Regions from separate parts of the Synechococcus sp. MIT S9452 genome, predicted to be linked through region 2. Evidence: predicted binding sites of a transcription regulator. Region 2 holds the regulator's gene; the other holds the start of a gene.
What was found. The regulator NtcA, encoded in region 2, controls nitrogen genes in cyanobacteria. The targets are predictions, from matches to a motif close to GTANCNNNNGNTAC.

Region 1 (4,415 bases), 130 kb from region 2:
CGAATTGCGCGCGGGCAATGTCTTTGCACAGCCGCATGACCAGTTGCTGTTCCTTGCGTTGCTGAGAGGTGCTGCTGCCGCGGCAGAGGGAGGAGGGAATCATCAACCGTATCTTTTGCTACAGCTTGATCGGCTCAAGTGCCAACTGGCATCGGTGTTCTCACCTAAATCCCTCAGCCGCCTAAATAAGCCATCTCAGCTGGCTGTCTGATTTCCCCTTGGCGTTGGTCGCGCTCTTCGCTGTAGCGATCGGTGCGCTGCTGCCAGATGGCCTTCAGAGCGTCTTGCAGTTCGTAAGTGCTGCTGTCTGGGGCGAGGAATGGGCGCAGGTCATGGCCCTGCTCGGCAAACAGGCAGGTGTAGGCCATGCCTTCAGCGGTGATCCGTAGGCGGTTGCAGTCGCCGCAGAAGGGTTGGCTTATTGAAGCCACTGCCGCCACGTGCCCTGCGCCATCGCGGTAACGCCAGCGGCTGGCGGTGCCGTGTTGGGGCCGGCCTAACGGTTCTAGTGGCCAGCGCTGTTGCAGTTGGCTGAGGAGTTCGCTCGCCGGCACCACCTCTGCTGCTGACCAGCCGTTGCGGTTGCCCACATCCATGTATTCGATTAGCCGCAGCTCCACGTTCTGCTGGCGCGCCAATTCGGCCAGGGGAAGTAGCTGATCGTCGTTGCGGCCGCGCTGGATGACGCTGTTGATCTTGATGGCGCCGGATTCGGCGTGGAAGCCAGCGGCTTTGGCTGCAGCAATGCCTTGCAGCACGCGTTGCAGTAGCTGTTCGCCATGGCGCTCGCCCCCTTGCAGGCCGGCCATGCGGCTCACGCTGGCCCCGGTGGCCCCATCGAGGCTGATGGTGATGCGATCCAGGCCCGCTTGTTTGAGTTGCTCGGCTCGGCAACCGTCCAGCAGCGTGCCATTGGTGGTTAGGGCCACCTCCTGCAGATGATGCAACGGGTCGTGGCGGCTGTTGCGGCCCTGCTGAATCGTTTGCAGCAGCTCATCCAATTCAGGGGCGAGTAGCGGTTCTCCGCCCGTGAGCCGCAGGGTGGTCAGGCCCAGTTCGCAGCAGGCACGGATCAGCTGCAGCCGTTGGTGCAGCGAAAGACGGCTGTCTTCGCCGCCATCGGGTTGGCAGTAGGGACAAGACAAATTGCAGCGGGCCGTCAGCGACAGCCGCAACACCCCCAAGGGCCTGTTGTGTTGATCAATCAATCGCCCTGGAGTCGTCATTGGGGTGATTGCAGTTGCGCAGTTGCCCTGGCGGCAGGCTCACGGCTCGGTAGGGGATTTGCTCGAGCCAGGCCATCCAACTGTTCTGACCGGCGGCGAGTGTTTCCAGCATGGATTGGCGTTGTTTGCTTCCGCCCGGATAAATGCCCAGCAGGGGCTGCAGGCGTTCGCCGTCGTGGGCTACGGCTGCTGCAGTGGGTTGCTGCTGCCAGCTGCTGATGAGTTGCTGTAAGCCATCAGCCTGCAGATCGGGCATGTCCACTGGTGCGATCAGCAGGGCTTGCTGCTGATCGGCGGGAAACACCGGTGCAATGGCTTGAAGCGGGCCTGCCCCTGGTGTGGCATCGCGCTGCACGCTGACCCCTTGGCTTGTTTGCAGTAGCTGTTCATGGCTGGGGTGGATGGTGAGCACCAGCACCGGGAGATCCAGGCTGTTGAGCAGGCCCGTGATGTGCTCCAACCAGGTGCCACCAGCGGCATGGGGAAGTAAGGCCTTGTCGCGGCCCATGCGCCGGCTGACCCCACCGCTAAGAACAACAGCCTGCAGTGCGATTTTGGTAGCCATCACAACAGTTTGATGGTCAACACTTCGCGGGTCCTGGTGAAAACGTTCGGCATGAACTGCTTGATGTTTACTTTGTATCATTAAGTACTTTTAAGAGACCCCCAAGCTGATCCAATAGCGGGGTGGGCGACTTGTTTTGGTAACGCCCTAAATCCGCTGCCCGAGCGTTCCATTTTGAGCTCAGGGTCTGTTTATTCACCTTGACTCTCATGCTTGGCGACATTTGGTCGTTCCAGGGGAGATATCGCACGCTGCATCTCACCTGGTTCGCCTTTTTTCTCACATTTGTTGTTTGGTTCAACCTGGCTCCCCTCGCCACCACGGTGAAGGCTGACCTGGGTTTGACCGTTGGCCAAATCCGCACCGTGGCGATCTGCAACGTTGCGCTCACTATCCCGGCGCGTGTGCTGATCGGGATGCTTCTCGACAAATTCGGTCCACGGCTGACCTACTCCACCTTGCTGGTGTTTTCGGTCATCCCTTGTTTGATGTTTGCGTCCGCGCAAGATTTCAACCAGTTGGTGGTGTCTCGCCTGCTGCTTTCCATCGTTGGTGCTGGCTTTGTGATCGGCATCCGCATGGTGGCCGAATGGTTCCCGCCCAAAGAAATCGGTTTGGCTGAGGGCATCTATGGCGGTTGGGGCAACTTTGGCTCCGCATTCTCTGCCTTGGCTCTGGTTGGTGTGGCCGGTTGGCTGTCCTTCTCAGGTGGTTTTGAGCTGCCCACCGGTGCGGTCTTGAACTGGCGCGGTGCCATTGCCCTAACCGGCATCATCTCGGCTGTTTATGGCGTTATTTATTACTGCAACGTCAGTGATACTCCGCCTGGGAAGGTGTATCAGCGTCCCGAAAAAACAGCTGGTCTTGAAGTCACCTCCATGCGTGATTTCTGGGGTTTGCTTGGCATGAATGTGCCTTTCGCGGCCATTCTTTGTGTTCTCTGCTGGCGCCTTCAGAAGGTTGGATTCCTCAATGCTTCCACCTATCCATTGGCTCTCTTGGCAGTTTTGGTGTGGTTTGCCTTCCAGACCTGGGGGATCGTTCGCACCAACCGTGAGCTGATCATGGGCACCAAGGAATATCCCAAGGAAGATCGCTACGAGTTCAAACAGGTGGCGATCCTTGAGCTCACCTACATCGTCAACTTTGGTTCTGAACTGGCGGTGGTCTCGATGCTGCCCACCTTCTTTGAAACCACCTTTGACCTGCCCAAGGCCACCGCTGGAATTCTGGCCTCTTGCTTTGCTTTTGTGAATCTGGTGGCCCGCCCTGCAGGTGGCTTGATCTCCGATCGCCTGGGGTCCCGTAAAAACACCATGGGCTTCCTCACCTTCGGCTTAGGTGTTGGTTATCTGATCATGAGCATGATCAAGCCCGGCACCTTCACCGGTTCCACCGGCATTGCTGTTGCTGTGTTGATCACGATGCTGGCCTCCTTCTTTGTTCAGGCCGGTGAAGGAGCCACCTTTGCTTTGGTGCCTCTGGTGAAGCGTCGCGTCACCGGCCAGGTGGCTGGTTTGGTGGGCGCCTACGGCAACGTTGGCGCCGTGACATACCTCACCATCTTCAGCTTGCTGCCCATGTGGATGGGTGGTGGCGCTGAGCCCACACCTGAGATCATTGCTTCCTCCAACAGTGCCTTCTTCCAGGTGCTCGGTGTGGCTGGTCTGGTTGTGGCCTTCTTCTGCTTCTTCTTCCTCAAAGAGCCCAAGGGTTCCTTTGCGGAACTGCATGAAGGTGAGGCTGCTCAAGTTCAGCCTGCTTCCTAAGCAGTTGCTAGTTCGTGCCCAGGGTCGAAAGATCCTGGGCTTTTTGTTTTTTAAAAGCGCTTGCCGTGGCTGATTCGGTAACCAGTCAGTGTCCCTACTGCGGGGTTGGCTGCGGTTTGGAATTGCTGCCTCCCGCGCAACCGGGCAGGCCCGTTCGTCGTGATGGCGAGGGCCATCCCATGTGGTCCGCCCGTGGTGATCGTGCCCATCCCTCAAGCCAGGGCCAGGTCTGCATCAAAGGGGCCACGGTTGGCGAGACCTTGGCGGGTGGACGACTCAGTCAGCCCCTGTATCGCTCCTCACTGGAGGATCCGTTCGAGCCCATCACCTGGGACAACGCCTTTGATCTCTTGGCTGGACGTATCCGCAGCACCCTGGCGAGCAAAGGTCCTGGGGCGATTGCGATGTATGGCTCCGGCCAGTTCCACACTGAGGACTATTACCTGGCGCAGAAGCTCTTAAAAGGCGCCATTGGTTCCAACAATTTCGATGCGAACTCGCGCTTGTGCATGAGTTCCGCGGTGGCTGGCTACACCCGCAGCCTTGGTTCTGATGGCCCGCCGTGCTGTTACGAGGATCTCGATCACTGTTCGGTGGCCTTTCTGATTGGCACCAACACAGCTGAATGCCATCCAGTGCTGTTCCAGCGCTTGTTGAAGCGCAAAAAGAAAGATCCCAAGGGCCTCACGATTGTGGTGGTGGATCCAAGGGCGACGGAAACAGCCAAGATCGCTGACCATCACTTGGCGATTGCACCAGGGACAGACCTGATGCTGCTGCACGGATTGGCGCGCTTGATCCTCAAAGATGCTGGCTTCAATGCCGACTTCATCGATGAGGCCACCGAGGGCTTTG
Region 2 (4,415 bases):
TTCTGCAGCAGAGCTTCAGCGAGCAGATGGTGGAAGGGGAAGTGGCCGCTGGTGGTTTTCGCTGGCACTTCGACCGCGGCGAACTGGTGGTGGAGCCATCCCTGGGGCGAGCGCTGATTCAAGACGCCCTGCTGCGGTTTTTGGTCAAAAGCGACTACACGCTGGAAGCCGGCGGTGATTACTGCTTCACGGTGCGGGCAGCCTTTTAAAGCGTGCCCCCAGGTGGGCCTCGAGCAACACCAAGGCCGCCAAATCATCCACCGGTCTGGGCGGCAACCGCAGCCCGCGAGGCAGCAGCCGCTGCCAACCCCTGGCAGGCAACAACTGCCAATAGCGCTCACGCGCCGCCAAGGTGCTGCCCGCCTCCGGCTGCAACACCACCGGCACAGCCGGCTCCAGCTCAGCCAAGGCCTGCTGCCATGGGCCGCTGGCGGTGCCATCGCCGAGCACCACAGCTTGCAAGGGGGCTTGGTGTTGCCAGTGCTGCAACCAATCCCAGGCCTCCCTGGGGGAGCAGATCAGTAGATCAACCAGCTCTGCTCCAGTGGCATCGGTGCGCACCAGCCCGCATTTCTGGCGCCCTGGATCCAGCGCTGCCCAGCCGCCACTCATGAAGGGGCCAAACCCTTGGCGCGCACGGTTACAGCAATGGGATCGAGGCTGTCGGTATCGCGCGCAGCCACCACCTCCAGGCGCACCGGCTGGTTGCCTTGACGCTCTACCAATTGGGCGGCCAGAGCGTTGAGGGCGTCTTGATCCACCTGCAGCCGTGGGTTCAGGGCGCCACGGCGCTGGCTTTCGTTGCGGGCCGCGGCCAAAAGCAGATTGAGCCGTGCAAACACCTGTTTTTGAGCCCGTTGCTCAGGGTCCAAGCTGAGGCTGGCCAGCACTTGGCCCGCTTCCAGCACCTGCCGGCTGCGGCGCACATCGGCAAAGGCGAGCACCTGCTTCTCACCACGCAGCACATTGCCCGCCGAGTGAATGCTGATCACCCAGGGGCCGCCGCTGCGCAAGGCCTTCTCCACCTTGATCACCTCACTGCGGGGGATCAACAGCAATTGCTGCTCAGGCTTTTGCCCAGGGAGAACCCGCTGATACGCCTGCACATTGGCCTGACGCAACACATCTTCGGTGGCCTGGCGCGCCAACTCAGGATTAGGGATCGCCACCTTGGCCATGGTGAGCGGCTGGCCGGTGCTGAGCACCACATCACCGCTGCGCAAATCCAAAACATTGCGCTCCAGCTGGCGCAATTCCTGTTGGCTGCGGCGGGTGCGTTGCTGCAACTGGCGCAGCTCCTCATCGCGGGCCGCCACGTCTTGGCCCAGCCGGTCGCGCTCAGCCTCTAACTCTTGGCGCTGCTTTTTTAAAGGCGCCAGCTGCTGCTCGGCCGCAGCCCGCTCCGATCGCGCCTGGGCTAGTTCGGCTTGATTTTGATCGAGCTGCTTAAGGCTCAGCTGCAGCGACTTGCGGGAAGAACGCAAACGCGTTTCCAGCTCATCGAGCTGAAAAAGGCCCACCCGCAGGCGTTCACTGACGGCCACCATCAACCCCAGGGTGAGGGCACTAATCAAGCTGCCGGTGAGCACCGTGATCACCACAGCCGTGCGGCGTGGCCTCATCTGAAACAAGCTCAGCCGCGCTTTGCCGATGCGGCTGCCAAGGCGGTCGCCAAGCGTCGACAGCACTCCCCCGAGTACCAGAACGGCCAGGATCAGCAGCCAGCCGCTCACAGCGCCAGAAGAACAGTGGGGTCAGTATCGCTGAGGCCTTAGGCGAGCGTTTCCAGCAACGGTCAGCTGAACCGTTTGGCCAAGGCAATGGGGTCGAACACGGTGATGCGCTTGCGCTCAATCTCCAGCAAACCAGCAGAGCGCAAATCCCCCAGCAAACGGGTGATCGTGACCCGCGTGGAGCCAATCGCTTCAGCGATCGCCTGGTGCGAGAGCTTCAAGTCGATGGTGATGCCCTGACTAGAGGGCACCCCAAAGTCGCGGCAGAGCACCAGTAGAAAACTCACCAAGCGCGATGACATGTCGCGGTGGGTAAGCGTTTCGATCATGGTTTCGGTCTGCAGGATTCGCGAGGACAGGCCCTGCAAGAGCAACAAACCAACCCGTGCGTCCTGCTCAATGGCCCGGCGCACGGAGCTGGCCGGAGCGCTGAGCATCTCAACGCGCGTGAAGGCAACCGAGTGATAGAAGCGATCGGACTTCTGGCCGGTTAACAGGGACAGCACACCAAAAATGCTGTTCTCCCGCAACAAGGCCACGGTGATCTCTTCACCGGATTCATAAACGCGGGAAAGGCGCACAGCCCCGCGGCGCAGCAGATACATGCGCTCGGCGGGATCACCTGGGAAAAAGATTGTCTTACCGCGCTCAACCGACTCAGCAGCACTGCCAGCAAGCGAGCGCATCACCTCTTGCAAGGTGGGCTGGGGATTGGGCGCTGGCGAAACGCTGACCATGAAGCGCGTACCGGTTCATGGAAGGTAAAGAGCCGGCTTGACAGTGCTTGTAGCAATAAACACCGTCCGGGCTGGACGGGATCACCAGTAGTACAGACATTCACACTACTGGTGGTGCCAGTCACTTGATTCGCCGTTTTTCGCCGCTACATTCAGGAGCAACCCCGCTTTGGACGGCCCATGCTCAGCCGCGTTGCTGAACGACACCACAGGCCGTCCACAGCACCATTGCGGCTGCTGGTTCGCGAGCCGGAAGGGCTGCTGCAGGTGCACACCGCCAGCTTTCGCGGCAGTTTTGCCAGCGTGTTCAGCGAAGCTCTGCGCTCAGCGGGCTTGGGCAGCCGCGTGCTGATTTGCCAATTCCTGCGCGGCGGCGTTGATCAAGGTCCCCACCAACCCGTGCAGATGTGCGGACGCTTGAGCTGGCTGCGCCCAGCGGTGAACAGCTGCCTGCAGGCCGACCACAGCGACGAAGACAAGCAAGCTGTACGAGAGCTGTGGCAAGAAACCCAGCGCCAAATCCTCGAAGAAGCTCCCGATCTTGTGGTTCTTGATGAGCTGGGGCTGGCGTTGGATTACGGCTTATTGGATGCCAATGCTGTGATCAGCACTCTGGAGACCCGCCCGGGACGAATGGATGTGATCCTGACCGGACCTGCCGTGCCCGAGCCTGTGATGGCGATGGCCGATCAAGTCACCGAATTGCGCCGCGACCGATGCTGAAAAACGATCGCTGGATCAACGAACAGGCTGAGCATGGGCTGCTGGAACCATTCCAGCCCACCTTGGTGCGCCATCTCGATCCTGAAAACCGCAGCGGCGCGGTGCTCAGTTTTGGTTGCTCGTCCTATGGCTACGACCTGCGCCTATCGCCCCAGGAATTTCTGATCTTCCGCCACGTGCCCGGCACGGTGATGAACCCCAAGCGGTTTAATCCCGCCAATCTTGAGCCCGCTCCCATGCAGAGCGATGAGGACGGCAGTTACTTCATCCTCCCGGCCCATTCCTATGGGCTTGGTGTTGCCCTCGAAAAGATGAAGGTGCCCGAGAACATCACCGTGATCTGCCTGGGCAAGAGCACCTATGCCCGCCTCGGCATCATCGTGAACACCACCCCGGCTGAAGCCGGTTGGGAAGGCCACCTCACCTTGGAGTTCAGCAACAGCTCCGGTGCTGACTGCCGCATCTATGCCAACGAAGGCATCTGCCAGCTGCTGTTCTTTGAAGGTGATCCCTGCGACACCACCTACAAAGACCGCTCCGGCAAATACCAGCACCAACCCGAGCGCGTCACCTTGGCGCGGATCTGATCCTTAGGGCGCCAATCGCGCCTTGTGAAGGCGACTCTTCTCATACCAAGCGGCAATCTCAGGGGCCCACTGCACCATGTGGGGCCACATCAGATCGCACATCTGGCGAATCTCTTCTTGGGCGTCGAGCTTGGCGCGTAGATCCATGAAATGCAGGAACGCCCGAAGGGTGAAGCTCACCACAAAGTGCTGGCGGTAGTCGAACGGCAAGATGCCGCGGGCGTGCTCTTCGGCAAAACCCGCTTCCAGCATTTCGGCATACCGCTGGGCTGAGCGGCGGCAATGCTCGAGGTCTTTGGCCCGTTCCGCCTCGGTGTATTGATACTTCTTGCCCTGGCGATCGCTATAGCTGCCAACAGGGCGCAGATAGAACACGTCTTCCAAATCCAGCTCACCTTTGGCCGCACGGCAAATCCGATCGCCGGTGTAACGCATCGATTGCACATCAAAGCTGACGCCAACCCGGTGGGTGCGGGCCTGTTGCATCACCGAATGGGGGAACCAACCCACGTTCAAAACGATCTGCGCATGCTCCAGCGGTCCGTAATGGCCGCGCTCGCCAGAGAGCAGGCGCTTGACGCAAACCTCACCAGCCCTCGCCTCATCAGGCCACTGAGCTTGATCGGCCACCACAT

Region 1: SIB46_RS08745 (molybdenum cofactor guanylyltransferase) is a predicted target of NtcA. The motif match lies at 1,866-1,879, and genes of this name have one in related genera.

Annotation. Positions count from the first base shown of each region.
Region 1 is NZ_CP138956.1:1,658,482-1,662,896, forward strand. Features, by position in the region: gene SIB46_RS08735 (hypothetical protein) at 1-103, opposite strand, end outside; gene moaA (GTP 3',8-cyclase MoaA) at 174-1,226, opposite strand; gene SIB46_RS08745 (molybdenum cofactor guanylyltransferase) at 1,201-1,791, opposite strand; gene SIB46_RS08750 (NarK family nitrate/nitrite MFS transporter) at 2,001-3,560, shown strand; gene SIB46_RS08755 (molybdopterin oxidoreductase family protein) at 3,626-4,415, shown strand, end outside.
Region 2 is NZ_CP138956.1:1,786,538-1,790,952, reverse strand. Features, by position in the region: gene SIB46_RS09455 (DUF3146 family protein) at 1-209, shown strand, start outside; gene SIB46_RS09450 (resolvase) at 187-612, opposite strand; gene SIB46_RS09445 (DUF3084 domain-containing protein) at 609-1,733, opposite strand; gene ntcA (global nitrogen regulator NtcA) at 1,796-2,470, opposite strand; gene SIB46_RS09435 (cob(I)yrinic acid a,c-diamide adenosyltransferase) at 2,651-3,193, shown strand; gene dcd (dCTP deaminase) at 3,187-3,780, shown strand; gene thyX (FAD-dependent thymidylate synthase) at 3,784-4,415, opposite strand, start outside.